Regions from separate parts of the Kitasatospora sp. NPDC004723 genome, predicted to be linked through region 1. Evidence: predicted binding sites of a transcription regulator. Region 1 holds the regulator's gene; the other holds the start of a gene.
The links. Region 1 encodes HrcA, which represses chaperone genes, less so after heat shock. Its sites were predicted from a motif close to TTNGCACTCNGNNNNNCNGAGTGCNAA; they were not measured.
Positions count from the first base shown of each region.

Region 2: the regulator HrcA is predicted to act here: its motif matches at 2,108-2,134, upstream of groES (co-chaperone GroES).

Region 1 is NZ_JBEXJT010000067.1:16,678-21,089, forward strand. Features, by position in the region: gene ABZW10_RS36270 (PDZ domain-containing protein) at 1-55, opposite strand, end outside; gene ABZW10_RS36275 (16S rRNA (uracil(1498)-N(3))-methyltransferase) at 132-881, opposite strand; gene dnaJ (molecular chaperone DnaJ) at 963-2,105, opposite strand; gene hrcA (heat-inducible transcriptional repressor HrcA) at 2,182-3,216, opposite strand; gene htpX (zinc metalloprotease HtpX) at 3,493-4,412, shown strand, end outside.
Region 2 is NZ_JBEXJT010000001.1:461,263-465,674, reverse strand. Features, by position in the region: gene groL (chaperonin GroEL) at 1-1,544, opposite strand, end outside; gene groES (co-chaperone GroES) at 1,661-1,966, opposite strand; gene ABZW10_RS02280 (hypothetical protein) at 2,226-2,543, shown strand; gene ABZW10_RS02275 (class I SAM-dependent methyltransferase) at 2,561-3,769, shown strand; gene ABZW10_RS02270 (polysaccharide deacetylase family protein) at 3,745-4,412, opposite strand, start outside.

The sequences.
Region 1 (4,412 bases):
GCAGGTGCGGATAGCGCAGATAGGCGCCCACGGGAGTGCTCTCGGGTTCGCTCACACCCGTCACCCTAGGCACCCGGCCGCGCCGCGCGCCCGGACTTTACCGACCCCGAACCCCCGCGGGGGACGCGCCCCTACGACCAGCGGCCGGTGCGGCCCAGCAGCAGCGCGCCGGCCGCCACCCCCGCGGTGGAGGTGCGCAGCACCGAGGGGCCGAGCCGGTACGGCTTGGCGCCGTGCTCGGCGAAGGCGGCCAGTTCCTCCGGGGAGACGCCACCCTCCGGGCCGACCACCAGCACCAGGTCCCCGCCGTCCGGCAGCGCGGCCCCGGCCAGCGGCTCGGCGCCCTCCTCGTGCAGCACGGCCGCGAACGCGGCTCCGGCCAGCACCGGGGCCAGCTGCCGGGTGGTCATCGGCTCGCGGACCTCGGGGAAGCGCAGCCGGCGCGACTGCTTGCCGGCCTCCCGCGCGGTGGCCCGCCACTTGGCGAGCGCCTTGGCGCCGCGCTCGCCCTTCCACTGGGTGATGCAGCGCGAGGCCGCCCAGGGGATCACCACGTCCACGCCGACCTCGGTCATGGTCTCCACGGCCAGCTCGCCCCGGTCGCCCTTGGGCAGCGCCTGGACGACCACGATCCGCGGTGCCGGCTCCGGCTCACGGCGCACGGCCGTCACCGTCACATCGACCGCGTCCTTGCCGTGCACCGCCGCGACGGTGCCGTCCACGCCCAGGCCCAGACCGTCCGCCAGGGTGACCGCCTCGCCCGGCTCCAGCCGCTTCACCGCGGCCGCGTGCCGGCCCTCCGGCCCGTCCAGCCGCACCGGCGCGCCGGGCGCGGCGGCGGCGATCCGCTCGGTCTCGACGACGAACACGGGCGCGGTCATGCGGGGAACCTCCGGGGTGGGAACGGGAACGGGGACGCAAAAGGGGTGCCGAGGAAGCCTCGGCACCCCCGCGCGGGACGGCTACCGGCCGTTGAAGGCGTCCTTCAGCCGGGAGAACAGCCCCTGCTGCCCGGGCGCGAACTGGCCGGACGGCCGCTCCTCGCCGCGCAGCACCGCCAGGCGGCGCAGCAGGTCCTCCTGCTCGGCGTCGAGCTTGGTGGGCGTCTGCACCTCGACGTGCACTATCAGGTCGCCCCGGCCGCCGCCGCGCAGGTGGGTGATGCCCCGGCCGTGCAGCGGGATGGACTGGCCGGACTGGGTACCGGGCCGGATGTCGACCTCCTCCACCCCGTCCAGCGTCTGCAGCGGCACCTGGGTGCCGAGCGAGGCCGCCGTCATCGGGATGGTGACGGTGCAGTGCAGGTCGTCGCCGCGCCGCTGGAACACCGCGTGGGTGGTCTCGGCGATCTCGACGTACAGGTCGCCGGCCGGGCCGCCGCCGGGGCCGACCTCGCCCTCGCCGGCCAGCTGGATCCGGGTGCCGTTGTCGACACCGGCGGGGATCTTGACGGTCAGGGTGCGGCGGGCGCGGACCCGGCCGTCGCCGGCGCACTCCGGGCACGGGGTCGGCACGACGGTGCCGAAGCCCTGGCACTGCGGGCAGGGCCGGGAGGTCATGACCTGGCCCAGGAAGGACCGGGTGACCTGGGAGACCTCGCCCTTGCCGCGGCACATGTCGCAGGTCTGCGCGGAGGTGCCGGGGGCCGCGCCCTCGCCGCTGCAGGTGGTGCAGGTGACGGCGGTGTCGACCTGGAGTTCCTTGGTGGTGCCGAAGGCGGCCTCCTCCAGGGTGATCTCCAGGCGGATCATGGCGTCCTGGCCGCGCCGGGTGCGCGAGCGCGGGCCGCGCTGGCCGGAGGCGGCGCCGAAGAAGGCGTCCATGATGTCGGAGAAGCCGAAGCCGGCCGCCCCCGCGCCGAAGCCGCCCGCCCCGCCGCCGCCGTTGGGCGAGAGCGGGTCGCCGCCGAGGTCGTAGACCTGGCGCTTCTGCGGGTCGGAGAGCACCTCGTAGGCGGCGTTGATCTCCTTGAACCGCTCCTGCGTCTTCGGGTCCGGGTTGACGTCCGGGTGCAGTTCGCGCGCCAGGCGCCGGAACGCCTTCTTGATCTCGTCCTGCCCCGCATCCCGTCGGACGCCGAGTACCGCGTAGTAGTCCGTGGCCACCAAATGCTCCGCTTGTTCCGCCTGTAAGAGTGCTTGCGACTGCGGGGCGCGCCATGTGGATGACGCGCGCCCGTTCCTACGACTCGGCCAGGATCTGGCCCACGTACCGTGCCACCGCTCGCACCGCCCCCATTGTGCCCGGATAGTCCATCCGAGTCGGACCGATCACACCCAGTTTGGCCACGCTTTCGTCGCCCGAACCGTAACCGACCGAGACGACCGACGTGGAATTCAGCCCCTCGTAGGCGATCTCGCGGCCGATCCGGACCGTCATCCCGGCGTCCGCGGTCTCACCCAGGAGGCGGAGCAGGACGACCTGCTCCTCCAGTGCCTCCAGCACCGGCTGGATGGTGAGCGGGAAGTCATGGCCGAAACGGGTCAGGTTGGCCGTGCCGGCCAGCATGATCCGCTCCTCGCTCTGCTCGGCGAGCGTCTCGAAGAGCGTCGCCAGCACGGTCGTCACGGTCGGCCGGTCGGCCGCCTCGAACAGCGCCGGCAGCTCGTCCAGCAGCCCGGGGACGTCCGGGAGGCGCTGGCCGGCGGCCCCCGCGTTGACCCGGGCCCGCAGATCCGCCAGCAGCGTCTCGCCGACCGTGCCCGGGCAGTCCACCAGCCGCTGCTCGACCCGGCCGGTGTTGGTGATCAGCACCAGCATCACCTTGGCCGGGGCCAGCGCGACCAGCTCGATGTGCCGCACCGTGGAGCGGCTCAGCGAGGGGTACTGCACCACCGCGACCTGCCGGGTCAGCTGGGCCAGCAGCCGCACCGTGCGGGCGACCACGTCGTCGAGGTCCACCGCGCCGTCCAGGAAGTGCCGGATCGCCCGCCGCTCGGGCGCGCTCATCGGCTTGACCTCGGCCAGCTTGTCGACGAACAGCCGGTAGCCCTTGTCGGTGGGGATCCGCCCGGCGCTGGTGTGCGGCTGGTGGATGTACCCCTCCTCCTCCAGCGCCGCCATGTCGTTGCGGACGGTGGCCGGGGAGACCCCGAGGTTGTGCCGGTCCACCAGGGCCTTGGAGCCGACCGGCTCCTCCGTCCCCACGTAGTCCTGGACGATCGCGCGAAGCACCGCGAGCTTGCGGTCGTCGAGCTGGCGGACCTCACCGGCCATGGGGCACGCACCTCCGTCTTCACGCGTTGTCCGTTGTGACACGCCGTTGTGGCATGTGTCCGCATTTCGAGCTGTCCGGTCCGGCCCCGCGGGGCCCCGGCCTTGGCACTCTGAACGCCCGAGTGCCAGATCCGTACCTGCCAGTGTAAGGCCCGGGTCCGACGGCAGGAACGGCCCGGCCGGAGTGATCCTGCCCGCAGTCCGCGGCGCGCGGATGATGCCGCGGGCCCGCCCGGGTGGCAGCATCGAAAGCGGACGGCGAACGGAGGAACAGCGATGTCGACCTCGGGCCAGCACACCCGTTTCGCCCCCGACCGCGGCCTGACCGGCCGGATGGTGGGGACGATGTTCCTGATCGGACTGCTGTACGTCGGCTTCACCGGGCTGCTCATCGCCCTGCTGCGCGGCGCCTGGCCGATCATCGTCCTGATCTCCGGCGGCCTTTTCGTCGCCCAGTTCTGGTTCAGCGACAAGATCACCGAACGGGCCATGGGCGCCCATCCGGTCACCCCGGAGCAGTACCCGCAGCTGCACGGCGCCGTCGACCGGCTCTGCGCGCTCGCCGACATGCCCAAACCGCGGGTCGCCGTCGCCCGCAACGACATGCCGAACGCCTTCGCCACCGGCCGCAACCCGCAGAACGCGGTGGTCTGCGTCACCACCGGCCTGCTGCGCCGGCTGGAGCCGGAGGAACTGGAGGGCGTGCTCGCCCACGAGCTGTCGCACGTCGCCCACCGGGACGTCGCCGTGATGACGGTGGCCGGCTTCCTCGGCGTCCTGGCCGGCGCGATGACCAGGATCGCCATGTACGGCGGCTTCATGGGCGGCGGGCGCAACAGCAACGACCCCAACGCCGCGATCGTCGCGCTGGTCGTCCCGCTGGCGTCGATCGCCGTCTACGCGATCAGCTTCCTGCTGACCCGGATGCTCTCCCGCTACCGGGAGCTGGCCGCCGACCGGGCCGCCGCCCAGCTCACCGGGCGGCCCAGCGCGCTGGCCTCGGCGCTCACCAAGGTGACCGGCCAGATCGCCGCCATCCCGACCAAGGACCTGCGCCAGGCGCAGGCCTACAACGCCTTCTACTTCGCCCCCGCGCTGAGCGCCCGTGAGGCCGCCACCCAGCTGTTCTCCACCCACCCGACGCTGGAGCAGCGGCTGGCCCAGCTCGCGAAGATCTCCGCACAGCTCGGCCGCTG
Region 2 (4,412 bases), on a different contig from region 1:
AGCAGCAGGGAGGCGATCGAGGCGGCGTTCTCCAGGGCGGAGCGGGTGACCTTGACCGGGTCGATGACGCCGGCCTTGACCAGGTCGCCGTACTCGCCGGTGGCGGCGTTGTAGCCCTGGCCCTGCTCCAGCTCGGAGACCTTGGAGGTGATGACGTAGCCCTCCAGGCCGGCGTTCTGGGCGATCCAGCGCAGCGGCTCGTGCAGCGCCTTGCGGACGACCGCGACACCGGTGGCCTCGTCGCCGGACAGGCCCAGGCCGTCGTTCAGCACCTTGGCGGCGTGGACCAGGGAGGCGCCACCACCGGCGACGATGCCCTCCTCGACCGCGGCGCGGGTCGCCGAGATGGCGTCCTCCAGGCGGTGCTTGCGCTCCTTGAGCTCCACCTCGGTGGCGGCACCGACGCGGATGACGCAGACGCCGCCGGCCAGCTTGGCCAGGCGCTCCTGCAGCTTCTCGCGGTCCCAGTCGGAGTCGGTGTTGGCGATCTCGCCCTTGATCTGGGCGACGCGGCCGGCCACGGCCTCGCTCTCGCCGGCACCGTCGACGACGATCGTCTCGTCCTTGGTGACGGTCACGCGGCGGGCCGAGCCCAGCACGTCCAGACCGGCCTGGTCGAGCTTGAGGCCGACCTCCTCGGAGATCACGGTGCCGCCGGTCAGGACGGCCAGGTCGCCGAGGATCGCCTTGCGGCGGTCGCCGAAGCCCGGGGCCTTGACGGCCACCGCGTTGAAGGTGCCGCGGATCTTGTTCACCACGAGGGTGGACAGCGCCTCGCCGTCGACGTCCTCGGCGATGATCAGCAGCGGGCGGGACGAGCCGCCCTGCAGGATCTTCTCCAGCAGCGGCAGCAGCTCCTGGATGGAGGAGATCTTGCCCTGGTTGATCAGGATGTACGGGTCCTCCAGGACCGCCTCCTGCCGCTCCGCGTCGGTGACGAAGTACGGCGACAGGTAGCCCTTGTCGAACTGCATGCCCTCGGTGAAGTCCAGCTCCACGCCGAAGGTGTTCGACTCCTCGACGGTGATGACACCGTCCTTGCCGACCTTGTCGATCGCCTCGGCGATCAGCTCGCCGACCTGGGCGTCCTGGGCGGACAGGGTGGCGACCGCAGCGACGTCGTCCTTGCCCTCGATCTCACGGGCGACCGACAGCAGGTGCTCGGAGACGGCGGCGACGGCCTTGTCGATGCCCTTCTTCAGGGCGGCCGGGCCGGCGCCGGCGGCGACGTTGCGCAGGCCCTCGTTGACCAGGGCCTGGGCCAGCACGGTGGCGGTGGTGGTGCCGTCACCCGCGACGTCGTTGGTCTTGGTGGCGACCTCCTTGACGAGCTGCGCGCCAAGGTTCTCGTACGGGTCGTCGAGCTCGACCTCACGGGCGATGGTGACGCCGTCGTTGGTGATGGTCGGGGCGCCGAACTTCTTGTCGATGACGACGTTGCGGCCCTTGGGGCCGATGGTCACCTTGACGGTGTCGGCCAGCTTGTTGACACCGCGCTCCAGCGAGCGGCGGGCGTCCTCGTCGAACTGCAGGATCTTCGCCATGTTCCCTATTCCCTCGGGGGTGCGGCCTTCGCGGCGGCCGCTCGACTACGTGAACCAACAGCCACGCCCCGGTCCCCTGTCACTAGGGACACGGATCCGGGGCGTGGCTGGACGTCTTACTTCTCGATGATGGCGAGAACGTCGCGGGCGGAGAGCACCAGGTACTCCTCGCCCTGGTACTTCACCTCGGTGCCGCCGTACTTCGAGTACAGGACGATGTCACCGACGGCGACGTCGAGCGGCAGACGCTGGCCATCCTCGAAGCGGCCCGGGCCGACGGCCAGGACGACGCCCTCCTGGGGCTTCTCCTTGGCGGTGTCCGGGATAACCAGGCCGGAGGCCGTGGTGGTCTCGGCGTCGAGCGGCTGGACCACGATGCGGTCCTCGAGCGGCTTGATGGCAACCTTGCTGCTGGTGGTCACGTCCGAGCTCCCCTTCGGAGATTACGGGGTTTTCTAACGGGTAGGGGCGAACTCGCGCATCTGCCGTCGCGGGGGTCAGACACGCACTGTCGCGTTAGCACTCCCCCGGTGGGGAGTGCTAGTGATGACCATAGGCGGCGGTTAGCACTCAGTCAACCAGAGTGCCAACGACGCGCCCGGCGGTCCCGCGATCCGGATGAGTGACCGATGAGTAGCCGTACTCATGTGCGGGGGCGGCCCCGGCCCGCACACTCGGTCCATGACCACGACACCGATCGCCACCCGGCCTCCCCGGTGGAAAGACCTGCTGTTCGCGGTGATCCTCCTGCCGCTGTTCCTCGCCCTGCCGTTCGCGGTCCTCCAGGTGACGTCGGCGTTCGTCTGGAGCGTGGCCCCGCACTTCTCCGCGGCCCGCTCGACCGCCTTGCTGGTGGTGGCCGGGCTGCTCGTGCTCGCCTCGGCCGGCCTGGTCGCCCGGTTCTCCTGGCGCGCCGGCTACCCGGTCGTCGCGGTCGCCGCCGTGCTGTCCCCGTTCGTCTGCCCGGCGGTCCTCCTGGTGGCCTTCAGCCAGGTCTGACCGGCGAGAATGGCGGGGTGGAGAACGACGACCTGCGGCCCCTGCTGACCGACCGGGGCCAGGCCCTGCTCGCCGAACTGCGCGACTTCGCGCCCGGGGAGGAGCTGGCGCTGGCCACCCGACTGCGCAAGGAGCACCCCGCCGAGCTGGTCTCGGCCGCCCTCGGGCAGGCCCGGCTGCGGCAGCGGGCCCGGGCCAAGTTCGGCGCCGACGCCGACCTCATGTACTTCACGCCCAACGGCGTCGAGCAGTCCACCCGGCGCGAGGTCGCCGAGTGGCGGGCGCGCCGCTTCGCGGACCTCGGGGTGAAGCGGCTGGCCGACCTCTGCTGCGGGATCGGCGGCGACGTGCTGGCGCTGGCCCGGGCCGGTGTCGAGGTGCTCGCCGTCGACAAGGACCCGGCCGCCTGCGCCGCCACCGCCGCCAACGCGGCCGCGCTGGGCCTGGCCGACCGGGTCGAGGTGCGCTGCGCGGACGTCGCCGACGTCGACGTCACCGGCTTCGACGCGGTCTTCACCGACCCGGCCCGGCGCACCTCGCGCGGCCGGGTCTTCGACCCCGAGGCGTACGCGCCGCCGCTGTCCTGGGCGATCGAGGCCGGCCGGCGCACCCCGGTCGGGGCGCTCAAGGTGGCCCCCGGCATCCCGCACGAGGCGGTGCCGGCCGACGCGGAGGCCGAGTGGGTCTCCGACCACGGCGACGTCAAGGAGGCGGTGCTCTGGTTCGGCACCCGCGCCGAGCGCCCGCACCGCGCCACCCTGCTGCCGCAGCGGGTCAGCCTCACCGGCGGCGACCTGCCCGACCCGCCGGCCGGCCCGGTCGGCCGCTACCTCTACGAGCCGGACGGCGCGGTGATCCGGGCCCACCTGGTCGCGGAGGTGGCGCAGCGGGTGAACGGGCGGCTGATCGACCCGAAGATCGCCTACGTCACCTCGGACGAACTGGTCGACACCCCGTACGCGCACGGCTTCGAGCTGACCGACGTGCTGCCGTTCCACATCAAGAAGCTCAAGGCGCTGCTGCGCGAGCGGGGCGTCGGCACCGTGGTGATCAAGAAGCGCGGCATGGCGATCACCCCGGAGGAGCTGCGCCGCCAACTGAAGCCCGCCGGCCCGAACGAGGTCACGGTGATCCTCAGCCGCACCGACCACGGCCCGCTGATGATGCTCGGCCGGCCGGTGACCGGCCCGGCCGCGGCCGTTCAGCCGGCCGGCGCCGCGATGTAGTCCTCGAGACGGGCCACCGCGAAGCCCTGCTCCTGGATCCGGGCCAGCAGCTCCCCGAACATCTGCGTCATCGTCTCGCCCTTGAGGTCCTTCGGGCCCCGGAAGTGGGCGAGCACGATGTCGCCGGGCCGCAGCTTCTTGTCCGCCGCCTGGTACTGCATGTCGTGGATCTGCATCGACTCCCGCCACAGCACGATCGCCCGCGGCCCGCACTGCTGCACCGCGGTGTTGAGCGTCGGCGTGTTGGCGCCGTCGCCGTAGGGCGGGCGGAACAGCAGCGGCGGGGTCCCGTACTGCTGGGTGAGCGCGGCCTGGGCGTCGCAGACCTCGGACTTCTGCTTCTCCGGCGTCACCTTGCTCAGCTGCGCGTGGTCCACGGTGTGGTTGTGCACGTGGTTGCCGAGCGCCTGGAGCCGCTTGAAGTAGCCGTAGTCGTCCTTGACGATGTCGCGGGTCAGGAACATCGAGACCGGCACCTTGAGGTCGGTCAGCATCTCGACGAACTTCGGGTCCTTCTCGGCGCCGTCGTCGATGGTGACGAAGACGACCTTGTCGGTGGTCCGCACCTCGCTGAACACCGGGACCTGGCCGGTTCGCTGGAGCTTCACCGGCTTGTCGGCGGGGGCCGGGGGCGCGGGCGGCA